Regions from separate parts of the Halobacteroides halobius DSM 5150 genome, predicted to be linked through region 3. Evidence: riboswitches for the same ligand, from Rfam matches in the RefSeq annotation. Region 3 holds a riboswitch; each other region holds the start of a gene.
What was found. A riboswitch is a leader RNA that binds a small molecule or an ion and turns the genes downstream of it on or off. The one in region 3 is predicted to bind S-adenosylmethionine.
Positions count from the first base shown of each region.

Region 1: another riboswitch for S-adenosylmethionine. It lies ahead of metK (methionine adenosyltransferase); the one in region 3 lies ahead of HALHA_RS13025 (vitamin B12 dependent methionine synthase).
Region 2: another riboswitch for S-adenosylmethionine. It lies ahead of HALHA_RS11335 (methionine ABC transporter ATP-binding protein); the one in region 3 lies ahead of HALHA_RS13025 (vitamin B12 dependent methionine synthase).

Region 1 is NC_019978.1:847,945-852,194, forward strand. It holds gene HALHA_RS04255 (L-lactate MFS transporter) at 1-413, shown strand, start outside; gene HALHA_RS04260 (polysaccharide deacetylase family protein) at 462-1,322, opposite strand; SAM riboswitch class I at 1,478-1,579, shown strand; gene metK (methionine adenosyltransferase) at 1,699-2,874, shown strand; gene HALHA_RS04270 (nitroreductase family protein) at 2,892-3,476, shown strand; gene HALHA_RS04275 (D-2-hydroxyacid dehydrogenase) at 3,536-4,250, shown strand, end outside.
Region 2 is NC_019978.1:2,314,131-2,318,380, reverse strand. It holds gene HALHA_RS11350 (PTS mannitol transporter subunit IIBC) at 1-667, shown strand, start outside; gene HALHA_RS11345 (DeoR/GlpR family DNA-binding transcription regulator) at 772-1,518, opposite strand; gene HALHA_RS11340 (TIGR03905 family TSCPD domain-containing protein) at 1,807-2,046, shown strand; SAM riboswitch class I at 2,119-2,225, shown strand; gene HALHA_RS11335 (methionine ABC transporter ATP-binding protein) at 2,320-3,372, shown strand; gene HALHA_RS11330 (methionine ABC transporter permease) at 3,344-4,015, shown strand; gene HALHA_RS11325 (MetQ/NlpA family ABC transporter substrate-binding protein) at 4,057-4,250, shown strand, end outside.
Region 3 is NC_019978.1:1,310,434-1,314,683, forward strand. It holds gene HALHA_RS06455 (homocysteine S-methyltransferase family protein) at 1-990, opposite strand, end outside; gene HALHA_RS13025 (vitamin B12 dependent methionine synthase) at 1,038-1,733, opposite strand; SAM riboswitch class I at 1,774-1,894, opposite strand; gene HALHA_RS06465 (ArsR/SmtB family transcription factor) at 2,054-2,986, shown strand; gene HALHA_RS06470 (ABC transporter substrate-binding protein) at 3,476-4,250, shown strand, end outside.

The sequences.
Region 1 (4,250 bases), 460 kb from region 3:
GGGTTGGACGACCTATTTTTGGTGGACTTACAGATAAGTTAAATCCTAAGAAGGCAGCTTTGATTTCTTATTCTTTGATAATTTTGGCTTCTATTTTAATGTTGAATGCTGGGCCAGGAGATACTATTTTATATAGTATTTCATTTGCTTTATTCTGGTTAAATCTAGGTGGTTGGTTAGCTATAGCTCCGACTGCTACTGGAAGCTTTTTTGGACCTAAAAATTATAGTAAGAATTATGGTTTTTTATTTACTGCCTATGGTGTAGGAGCTATACTTGGAGGTTTACTTTCAGGTAAGATTAGGGATGTTTTAGGTAGTTATATATATGTCTTTTACCCAACAATTGGTTTTGCAATAGTTGGAATAATAGTTGCAATGTTTATGCTAAAAAAGCCTACAACGGAAAAATAATCTTTAGCTATAGGAAAGGAGTAGATTTTTAAAAATCTACTCCTTTCTTTATTTATAAGCAGAAAGAGAATATAATTTATTGATAGTAACTAGTTTATATCCTTTTTGTCTTAAGGTTTTAATGATTATTGGTAAGGCTTTAATGGTAGGAGTTAAATCTTGGCTTGGCCCACCAGCAGAATGGAAGAGGATATTTGCTCCATCATGAATTTTAGGTAAGACACGATTTATGATTTCTTCTTTTGATTTGGCTTTCCAATCTAAGGAATCAATAGACCAGTGAATAATTTTATAATCTGTCTGCTCTAATTTGTTTAATAAATCATTAGAAATAGCTCCATAAGGAGGCCTTAAAAGATTAGTTTCATAATTTATGATTTCTGAGATTGTCTTTGTAGTATTGTTTATTTCAGAATTAAGTTCAGATTTGTTTAATTTAGTTAAATTAGCATGGGACCAGCTATGGTTACCAATTGCATGTCCATCAGCTTTTATCTTTTGGACTATTTTAGGATTTTTCTTAGCTAATTTCCCTAACAGAAAGAAGGTAGCTTTAGCATTGTATTCATCCAATACATCTAAAATTTGTGGAGTATATTTTTTATCTGGTCCATCATCAAAAGTTAAAGCAATTTTTTTTACTGTTGGCCCTCTGCGAAATACTTTTTTGTTTGATTTAAATGAAGCAGTCTTTTGTTCAGGAACTTTGAGGAATTGATTAGGATAAATTAAATTTGGATGACTAATATTATTCAGTGTTACTAGCTTAGAAATAGTAGTATTAAATCTTTTGGAGATTTGAAATAATGTATCTCCATCTTTAACAGTATAAGCATAACTAGTACCTGCTGTAGAAAATAAGATGAGTAGTATAAATATAAGAAATAAATTTGTTTTAGTTGATAACAACTAGTCCACCCCCTTTTAGGACAAGAATAGAATAACATATATAATACTAACTTAGCAAGCTGTAAATTTTAGTAATCTGATTATGATAAATATTATCAATATTGACATAACTTATTAGTTATGATATGATTATCTTAGTCAATTAAATAACTGAAAATGCATCGAGAGTAGTGGAGGGACAGGCCCAAAGAAGCTCAGCAACCGCCTTTAAAGGGAAAGGTGCTAATTCCTGCCAGGAGTTTTCTGGGAGATGTATAATTTAATTACTTATCTCTCCTGACAGGGGAGATTTTTTATTTTGTGCTATAAAATATTGCATATTGCAAAGAATAATCTTACTAAGTGATTATTAATTGAATTTATTGGAGGTAATAATATGTTAGAGAACAAATCACTTTTCACTTCTGAATCAGTAACAGAAGGCCATCCGGATAAAGTGTCAGACCAAATATCAGATGCTATACTAGATGCAATTTTAAAAGAAGATCCTCATGCTAGGGTAGCTTGTGAAACAACAGTTACTACAGGGATGGTTTTGATTTCAGGAGAAATTTCTACTGAGTGTTATGTAGATATTCCTAAAATTGCTCGTAAAACAATTAAAGAAATTGGTTATACTAGGGCTAAGTACGGATTTGATGCAGAAACTTGCGCTGTATTAACATCTATTGATGAACAATCTCCTGATATTGCTATGGGAGTAGATGAATCTTTAGAAGCTAAAGATAGTGGAGAAGAAGAGATTGGAGCTGGTGACCAAGGGATTATGTTTGGTTATGCTACTAATGAGACCAAAGAGTTAATGCCTTTACCAATTACTTTATCCCATAAATTAGCAAAAAGATTGGCTAAAGTTAGAAAAGAAGGTATATTAGATTATTTAAGACCTGATGGTAAAACACAAGTTACAATAGAGTATCAAGATAATCAACCAGTTAGAGTGGATGCAGTTGTGATTTCTACTCAACATCATCCTGAGATTAAATTAAAGGATTTAAGAGATGATTTAATAAAGTATGTAGTTAACCCAGTGATTGATTCTCAATTATTAGATGGTGATACTACATATTATATTAATCCAACTGGTCGATTTGTAATAGGTGGTCCTCAAGGAGACGCTGGCTTAACTGGTAGAAAGATAATTGTTGATACCTATGGTGGGATGGCTCGTCATGGAGGAGGAGCATTCTCTGGTAAAGATGCTACAAAAGTAGACCGTTCTGCCTCTTATGCAGCCCGTTACGTAGCTAAAAATATAGTAGCAGCTGGTTTAGCAGATAAATGTGAAGTTCAGTTATCTTATGCTATTGGTGTAGCTCATCCTGTTTCAATTATGGTTGATACATTTGGAACAGCTAAAATTAATGAAGCTAAAATTGAAGAATTAGTAGATAAACACTTTGATTTACGTCCAGGACAGATTATTAAAGAGCTTGATTTAAGTCAGCCAATTTATCGTCAAACAGCTGCTTATGGTCATTTTGGTCGTCCTGATTTAGATTTACCTTGGGAAAGAACTGATAAAGTTGATATTTTAAAAAAGAAGCAATAAATTAAGGAGGTAGTAAAATGGGAAGAATTATAGAACCAATTAAAGAAAGAAGATCTATTAGAAATTATAAGAATAAGGAAGTGTCAAAAGAGAAGATTAGAAAGGTGTTAGAAGCTGCAAATTGGGCTCCTTCTAATGGTAATAGCCAACCTTGGGAGTTTGTTGTAGCTAAAGATGAATATGCTAAAAAAATTAGTAAAGTATTTTATGATTGGGCCAAGGATTATATTCCTAATGCAGATTATATACCAGAAGAAAAGAAAAAAGCTATGTTAGAGTACTCTAAAGATTTTGGTGGAGCACCAGTCCAGATTGTAGTAACCTATCAAACTGGTGAAGATGAAATTGAGACTGAAGAATCTTTAATGGCTGCAAGTGCTGCTATTCAGAATTTAAGCTTAGCAGCTTTAGAAGAAGATTTAGGAACAGTTTGGATTGCTGGTCACATTGCTCATGCAGATAGAACTAAAGAGATTATAGATTTAGCTGAAGATAAAAAAATTGCTGGTATTATCCCAATTGGGTATCCAGATATAGATCCAGCTGCTCCACCCAGAAAAGACCCAAATTTAGTTGAGAAGGTCAAGTGGTTAGGATTTTAATAAAGTAAATTGCCCGTGCTTCTAGTTTAGAAGGGCGGGTTTTTTATAGGAGGGAGAAGATGACTAAATCATTAGAAATTTTAATTATGTTTGACTCTAATTTTACTGCTGAGCAATTAAATAAGTTACAAGAAATAATCCCTAATGGAATAGTAAATAATGTTGCTTATGATAATGTTAGTGTGGAAATGCTAAATAGAGCAGATATTATCTTTGGTTGGCCCACAGAGGAAGAACTACAAGAAGCCAAAAACTTACAGTGGTTACATTTGCCCAGTGCAGGAGTAGATGAGTATGCTAATCAAGATTTATATCATAGTTCAGATATTATAGTAACCAATTCTAGTGGTGTGTATGGTCTACCAATTGCTGAGCATGTTTTTAGTTTGATCTTAGCCTTCAATAGAAATCTACCTCATTATCTAAAACAAAAGCAAAAGAAAGAATGGCACCGCAAGGAAACGCGCAAGGATTTATGGGAGTCTACAATTGGCATACTTGGTCTAGGGGATTTAGGAAGCAAAGTTGCTAAAAGGGCTAAAGCTTGGGAAATGAAAGTGGTTGCTGTTAATCGAACTATAAAAGAAGCACCAGATTATATAGATTGTTTATATGATCCTACAGGAATCGATCAATTATTAGCTCAGTCAGACTATATTGTCTTGGCCCTACCTCAAACTGAAGAAACCAAAGGAATAATTTCAACTGCAGAGTTAAAGCAGATGAAAGAAGATGCTTTTCTTGTTAATGTTGGTCGAGGTTCACTAATTGATC
Region 2 (4,250 bases), 1.0 Mb from region 3:
TCACTTTTTCGGTGGTATTCATGAACTGTATTTCCCATATGTTTTAATGAATCCCCTTACAATTTTAGGGATGATTGCTGGAGGAATGTCAGGAATTGCAACTTTTCAATTTTTCAATGCTGGACTTGTAGCAGGTCCTAGTCCAGGTTCAATATTTGCATATCTTGCTTTAACACCTCCAGGTAACTTTTTAGGAATTATTTCTGGAGTACTTGTAGGTGCTGCAGCTTCCTTTGTGGTCACATCTGCTATATTAAAATTTCAACAAGGAGCAGATGAAGAAGATAATTTTGAAGAATCTGTAGAACAGTCAAAGTCTATGAAATCTGAAGGTAAGCAGGTTTTAGATTCAGAAAGCAATACTACTGCTGATTCTGTTGAAAATATTAGCAAAATAGCATTTGCTTGTGATGCAGGGGCAGGTAGTAGTGCTATGGGAGCAACGACTTTTAGGAAAAAGTTAAAAAAACAAAACATGAGTGATATTGAAGTAAAACACTATCGTATAGAAGATGTTCCTGAAGATGCAGATATCATTGTAGTCCATAAAAACCTGCAAGAAAGAGCTAAAATGAGCCATGGAGATAAGAGGATTATTCCAATAGAAACTTATATAGGTGATCCGAATCTTGAAAAGCTGCTTAATGAACTAAAAGAAAATAAATAAAAAGTAAGAAAGCATAAAAAAGCCGTAGCTCTTTGGAGAAAGAGTTACGGCTTTTGCTTTTAGTAAATTTATATTAAACTTGTCTGTCCAAGCTACATAATTTATCAATCAACAACAATAATATCCTGATCCTGATATATGTTTTTAATATCAGGATTAATATCTTCTGTCACCATATAGGTTAGATTTTCAGTGGGACAAACAATTTGACTAGAAACTGTTCCTAATTTATCTGAAGTAACTAATCCAAGTATTTCAGTTGAAACATCGGCCATTTTTCTTTTTATTAAGCATTCTGATAAAGTTGGTACACTTATTCCTTGGGCATTAATATTATAAATGCCCATAATATATAAATCAGCTCTCATTGTTTTTAAACTATCTACGGTGTTTATTCCAAGGTTTACCATAGATTGTTTATATAAATTTCCTCCTAACATAATAACCTCAACTTGCTTATAGTTAGACAATGCCATACTGATGGGAGGGCTGTTAGTTATTACAGTTGTATTTAATGTAAGAGGAAATTGATTTACAAGATGCAAATTTGTAGTACCTCCATCAATCAGTAAAACTTGACCGTTTTCTATAAAACGGAGTGCTTTTTGAGCTAATTTCTTTTTTTCATCATTGGAAATATTTTGTCTAGCAAAGAAATCAGTAACTGGAGGCCCCTTTTTAAGAGCTCCACTATGTACTCTTTTAATTAAACCTTTGTTATCAAGTTCTTTTAAATCTCTACGAATAGTATCTTTAGAAACAGATAGACGCTCACTTAAATCACTTGTAATTACTTTTTCCTCAGAATTTAAAATTTTTAAGATTTCTTGTTGGCGCTCTTCTTTTAACATAATCACCACTTCTTTCTGTATTAAATATATTTAATATAACGCATTGTGTTAGTTGAATTTACAAATAAAAACTAATTCTTTCATCATTAATCCAATACATTAATTCATTATATCATAAAAATAAAAAAAAGAAAGAACAAAAACGAATAAACAAGCAAAAAGACAATTGTTTATGCTTTAGTTTTCGATATAAATATTATATAAAGCAATTTAATATAGCTGATAAGTTTGATTATTGTTACTAAATTTAATATACTAGATAAAGAAGATTTATAGGAGGCAGTAATAATGAAAACATTTAAACCAACAGGTGTTTGTGCTAGAGAGATTAAATTTAATGTAACTGATGATGGAGTTATTGAAGAAATAGAATTTATAGGAGGATGTAATGGTAACTTATCTGGTATAGCAGCTTTAATAAAAGGTTCTCAGGTAGAAGAAGTAGCAGAAAGATTGGAAGGAATTACTTGTAGAAATGAGACTTCTTGTCCTGACCAGCTAAGTAAAGCTTTAAAGGAGATGGTTTGATAAAAAGCCCTTGACAATTTTAATTTAACTTGTTATTATATTGGCAACTTAACTGAAATTTAATAGCAGAATCTCTTATCAAGAGTGGCGGAGGGACTGGCCCAATGATGCCCAGCAACCAGTACTTAATAAGTACCCGGTGCTAACTCCTGCAGTTATTAGTAACTGAGAGATAAGAGGAGAGTTTATATAAACCTCTTCTCTTATGGGAAGGGGATTTTTTATTAATAAGAATATTAAAGGTTTAAATAAAAGTAAGGAGTAGATATATTTATGATTGAGGTTCATAACTTAGATAAGGTATACCAAAGTGAGGAAGGACCAGTGAATGCTCTAGAAGGAATTGATCTAGAAATTGATGAAGGAGAGATTTTTGGGATTATTGGCCCGAGTGGAGCAGGAAAAAGTACTCTGATTCGTTGTTTAAATTTATTAGAGAGACCAACTCGAGGGCAAGTGATTATAGATGATAAGGATTTAACTGATTTAACTATTTCTCAATTAAGAGAAGCTAGAAAAGAAATTGGGATGATTTTTCAAAATTTTAATTTATTAAATTCCCGTACAGTAGCAGAAAATGTAGCATTTTGCTTAGAGATCGCAGGGGAGAAAAAAGAGGATATCAATCCTAAGGTAAAAAGATTACTGAAGTTAGTAGGTTTAGCAGATAAAGCTGACAATTACCCTAGTCAACTAAGTGGTGGCCAGCAACAGCGAGTTGGTATTGCTCGAGCTTTGGCTAATGATCCTAAAGTATTATTGTGTGATGAAGCTACATCTTCTTTAGATCCTGAAACAACCCATTCTATTTTAGAGTTACTACAGGATATTAATCAGGAATTAGGAATTACTATTGTATTAATTACTCATGAGATGGAAGTGATTAAAGAAATATGTACTCAAGTAGCTGTTATAGAAGGGGGAGAGATTGTAGAGCAAGGTCATGTACTTGATATTTTCACTACTCCTCAAGAACCAGTAACAAAGAAATTCTTACAACGAGTAATTAATGCTAATGTACCAGAGGAATTATTATCAAGAGTTACAGTTAATAACCCTGGACAAGGTAGGTTAATTAAACTAAGTTTTACTGGAAGATCGGCTGGTCAACCGATAGTTTCCAAGTTTGTGCACACTCATCAGGTTGAGGCTAATATTTTATATGGTAATATTGATAAGATTCAGGGAACCCCATTTGGAACTTTGATTATTGAGTTAACAGGAGAGAGGGAACAGGTTAAAACAGGAATTAAAGATCTTAATGAGCAATCAGGGATTAGAATTGAGGTGATTGAAGGTGCAGAATCTATTAACCTATCTAACTAAGAATATGGATCTTTTAGTAGTAGGAATTCAAGAGACTATTTATATGGTTGGAATATCAATGATAGTAGCTATGTTATTTGGTATTCCGTTAGGGATAGGTGTAGTAGTTACAGAAGAAGGAGATATTTTAGAAAACAAATATTTAAATTTAATATTAAGTATTATTATCAATGTTACAAGATCAGTTCCTTTTATTGTCCTAATGGTAGCATTAATTCCTTTTACTAGAGTAATTGTAGGGACTTCAATTGGGACTACTGCTGCTGTTGTACCATTAAGTATAGCCGCTATTCCTTTTATAGGAAGGATTGTAGAGAATTCTTTAAAAGAAGTAGATAATGGGGTAATAGAAGCAGCTCAGTCTATGGGAGCTACTCCATGGCAGATTATCAGTAAGGTATTATTAGCTGAAGCTTTACCATCTTTAGTATTAGGAATGACGATTACTGCTATTACTTTAATTGGTTTTTCAGCTATTGCAGGAGCAATTGGTGCTGGAGGCTTAGGTGATATTGCAATTCGTTATGGGTATCATCGTTTCCAGACAGACATAATGATTAAAACAGTGATCTTATTGGTAATTATTGTTCAATTGGTGCAAAGTTTTGGTAATTGGTTGGCAAAAAGATTAGATCATAGTTAATTTAGCAAATATAAGTCTACAATAAATAAGGAGGAGAGAAGATGAAAAAAATAAGTTTAATATTAATTGTATTGTTAGTAGGAGCATTAGCAGTAGGTTGTACAGGAGGTAAAGAAACAGCTAAAAAGGATAAAACATTAGTAGTAGGAGCTACACCAGTCCCTCACGCTGAAATTTTAAAAAATGTAGTAAAGCCTATATTAGCTAAAGAAGGAATTACTTTAAAAGTTAAGGA
Region 3 (4,250 bases):
TCGACCAGTAGGATTAATCCGCTCTCCAATAATTCGTGTTGGCAAGTTATCAGAAATAACTACTCTCTTAGTTCGACTAGCTAGGGTAGTCTCTTTCTTCTTAATTCTAGATGCAGGTGTTATATCTACTACTTTTTTCTTTGCTAAATTTATATACTCTGGAGTAGAGCCACAACAGCCTCCAATAATATTAACTCCTGCTTCTATAAATTGAGGTATATAATTTGCCATTTCCAAAGCTTCCATAGGAAAGATAGTTTCATTATTCTCATTTAAAACTGGTAAGCCTGCATTAGGTTGTACACAGAGGGGAGTAGCAGTATATTGGCCCATTAACTTTATTATCTCTACTAATTTCTTAGGGCCTAAACTACAATTAGCTCCAATAACATCAGCCCCTAAAGCTTCAAAAACAGTAATTGCTGTTTGAGGATCTGTACCAGTCATCGTCTTTAAGTTTTCTTCATAAGTTAAATTAATAATTACGGGCAGGGAAGTCTTTTCTTTAACTGCAATTAAAGCAGCTCTAGCTTCCTGTAAATCTGTCATAGTTTCAATATTAATTAAATCCGCTCCAGCAGCTTCTAAAATCTGAGCTTGCTCACCAAAAACATGATAAGCTTGTTGAAAAGATAAGTCACCTAACGGTTCTAATAACTTACCAGTTGGCCCTATAGAAGCAGAAATAAAGACATCATCACCTGCTACTTCTGTAGCTAACTTTACTGCTTGTTGATTTATCTTTTCTATCTTATGGGCCAAATTATATTCAGCTAGTTTAAGGCGATTGGCCCCAAAAGTATTAGTTTGGATTATATCACTACCTGCTTTAACATAACTACTATGAATTTCTTTTAATATCTTAGGATGGGTTAAGTTAAGTTCTTCAGGACAGTCTCCTACCTCTAATCCTCTCTTTTGTAACTCTGTACCCATAGCACCATCTAGTACTAAAATTTCTTCTTCTAATCTGTCTACTATACTACTCATCTACTACCTACTCCTTTCTTTTTAATCTTTAAACTATAAATTAAAAACTATTTATCATATACACAAATTTCAAATTCGCAGTTTTGACAGTTAAAGTCACAACTTGGTCTATCTGATTCAACATTACCTAATCCTATCAAAGCAGTAATTGATTTTTGAGGGTCTAATATATAACCAGAACTAAGAGTAATACCTAACTCTTCTCCACCCAAAAGAATCAACAATTGAGGTTGTATATCTAATGTAGTATCACCATAGCCAGGGCTAAATCTCATTGTTAGATGAGATAAACCTTTGGCTAAAGCTTCTTCACTAATTAATTTAGTTATCCTATTAGCAACTTCTTCTACTGCTGCTGAACCTACTGCATCTAAAGTAGTTGCTTTAGTTAATTCACCTTCAGTAAAAAGTTGATTGACCTTCTTTTCTAATTTACCTCCAATAGTTACTGCTAAAAGAGCTACTTCTTCCTGGTCAGCTAGTAAATCAGCTATATCTTGACTTTGAAAAGTAAGTTTCTCTGCTCCTAAACTAATCCTATCTTGGTCAATATCTATCTTTTCTAAGATAACATACTTTCCCTTAGGTTCTAATAGGGAAGTGGCTAAATTTATTGTATCAGAGATCATCTTTTCTATTTTAGAATTAGATTCGGTTTGTTTTTGATAACCTAATTCTTTTTTTACTTCATATTTAGGAATCTCAATTGAAATATCTTTTATTATGATAATCCTCACCTCCATTAAAAAAACCTCTTCTTAAGAGAAGAGGGGAAATCACCTTCCCTCATTTCTCAGAAGTTAAAACTTCTGCAGGAGTTGGCACCACTGTAACATCTAAACTCAAACTTGTTACTGGTTGCCGGGCTTCATCGGGCCAGTCCCTCCACCACTCTCAATAAGGATGATATTTAATTATTGTGCATAAGTATAACACCAATTATACTTTTTGTCAAAGTTAAAGGAATATTAAAAAATAGTTTTAAATTGTATGAATTAATAAAAGGAATTTTAAAATAAAGGCAGAAACATATAATTAGTATTAAAACAAAAGAGGTGTTTTTATGAAAGGTAAAGTTTTAAAGATTAAAAACAATAAAAGCATTATTAAAGTTATGAAAGCATTAGCTTCAGAATCCCGCATGAAAATTTTAGAGACCTTAAATAATAAAGAAATGAATTTAAATAAGATTTCAGAACAATTAGACATGCCTGCTTCTTCAGTAACAGTGAATGTAAAAAAATTGGAGGAAGCAGGATTGATTGAAACTAATTATCAACCTGGAGATAGAGGATCACAAAAATTATGTCGTCGTACTTATGATAGTTTATTGTTAGAATTTCCAGGAGCAAATATGAACTTTGATATGAACTTAGTTGAAATGTCAATGCCAATTGGAAACTATAAAGATTTTGCTGTTCAGCCAACTTGTGGATTAGCTAGTGAAGAAGGATATATAGGTATTCTTGATGATGAACAATCTTTTCTTGAGCCTGAGCATATATATGCTCAATTACTTTGGTTTAAACAAGGTCATATTAAATATAGATTCCCTAACAATCTCCCTGCTAATACTTATGTTAATGAGTTAGAGTTGAGTATGGAGATATGCTCAGAAGCTCCTCATTACAACGAAGATTGGCCCTCAGATGTTACGGTCTGGATTAATGATGTAGAAATAGGAACATGGACTTCTCCGGGTGACTTTGGTGAACAACGAGGGAAACTAAATCCAGAATGGTGGAATAATGATCAAACTCAGCATGGTTTGTTGAAAATGTGGACAGTAAATGATGACGGAGCATATATTGACGGGAAGCAGATATCTAAAAAAACATTATCTGACTTAAATATTTCTGACAGCAATTTTATTGATGTGAAAATAGGAATTAAAGAAGAAGCAAGAAATATAGGAGGAATAAATCTCTTTGGCCATAAGTTTGGCAATTATGAACAAGATATAATATTAAGATTTAAATATAACCATAGGGAATAAGACTATAAAGTTTAAAATATTTATAATCAAAAGAAGGAATACTAAATCTATCCAAGAAAATAATAATTAGATAATAAGATTCTAATTATTATAGTAACAATTCCAATTTTATATAATATTTAAAAAACTTGACTATTTATAGTCTTTGTTTTATACTATAAATAGAGTGTTAAGAAAATAATAAGTGATTATAAGTTGCTAATATATAATTTTTAATAAGATTTCACTGTTCTAGGGATGTTTATTCCTACAAAGTTGGTGAAATCTGTTTTTTTGAAACAAAAGATTTAAGATTTATATTAAATTAACAAATTATATTAAATCAAAGCGAAGAAATTGATTAGAAGATAAGTTAATAAGTTAATAAACCTGTCTAATTAATTTATCTACCCCTCTGTTTTATTTTTTAAACATTATTTTAGTAATTAATAATTGATTACAATAATTATTAAAATAAAGAGGGGATAAATTTTAAGGAGGAGGATTAATATGAAAAAGAAATTTTTCCAAGTAGTAATGTTAATGTTGGTAGTCACTTTATTAGTTCCTAGTACAGCAGAGGCAGGTTTCTTTGATTTATTCTTTGGTGGTGAAAATAAAAAAGCAACAGGTACAATAGAGTTAAAATTCTGGAATGGATTCACAGCAGCTGATGGTGATGGTATGCAGAAGATGGTGAATAATTTTAATAAGCTTCACAAGGGCGAAATTAAAGTAACAATGCAAACAATGAATTGGGGAACATATTACCAAAAAGTTGTGACTGCATTAAGTAGTGGTAATGCACCTGATATTGGAGTAATGCATATAGATCGATTACCTGAATTCTCTTCTAAAGGTGTCTTGACGCCTTTAGATAGTATAGTTCAAGACTTAGGCTGGGATTCAGATGAGTTTGCTAAACGAGTCTGGCAAGCAGGAAAATATAAAGGAACCAGATATGGTATTCCTTTAGATATGCATCCTTTAACAATGTACATTAACGTAGATATGTTCAAGAAAGCAGGTTTAAATCCAAATAAGCCCCCTCAAACTAGAGAAGAGTTTATGAAAGTGGTTAAAAAACTAACTAAAGATACTAATGGAGACGGAAAAATAGATCAATATGGAACTGCAATTCCTCCGTTATGGCCAGGGCAACAATTTATTGTTCCTACTTTAATTCATCAATTTGGTGGTTCTATCACTAATGAAGAAGTTACAAAAGTAACTTTCGATAGTCCAGAAGCAATTAAAGCTGTAAAATTTGCTAAAAGTTTGATTT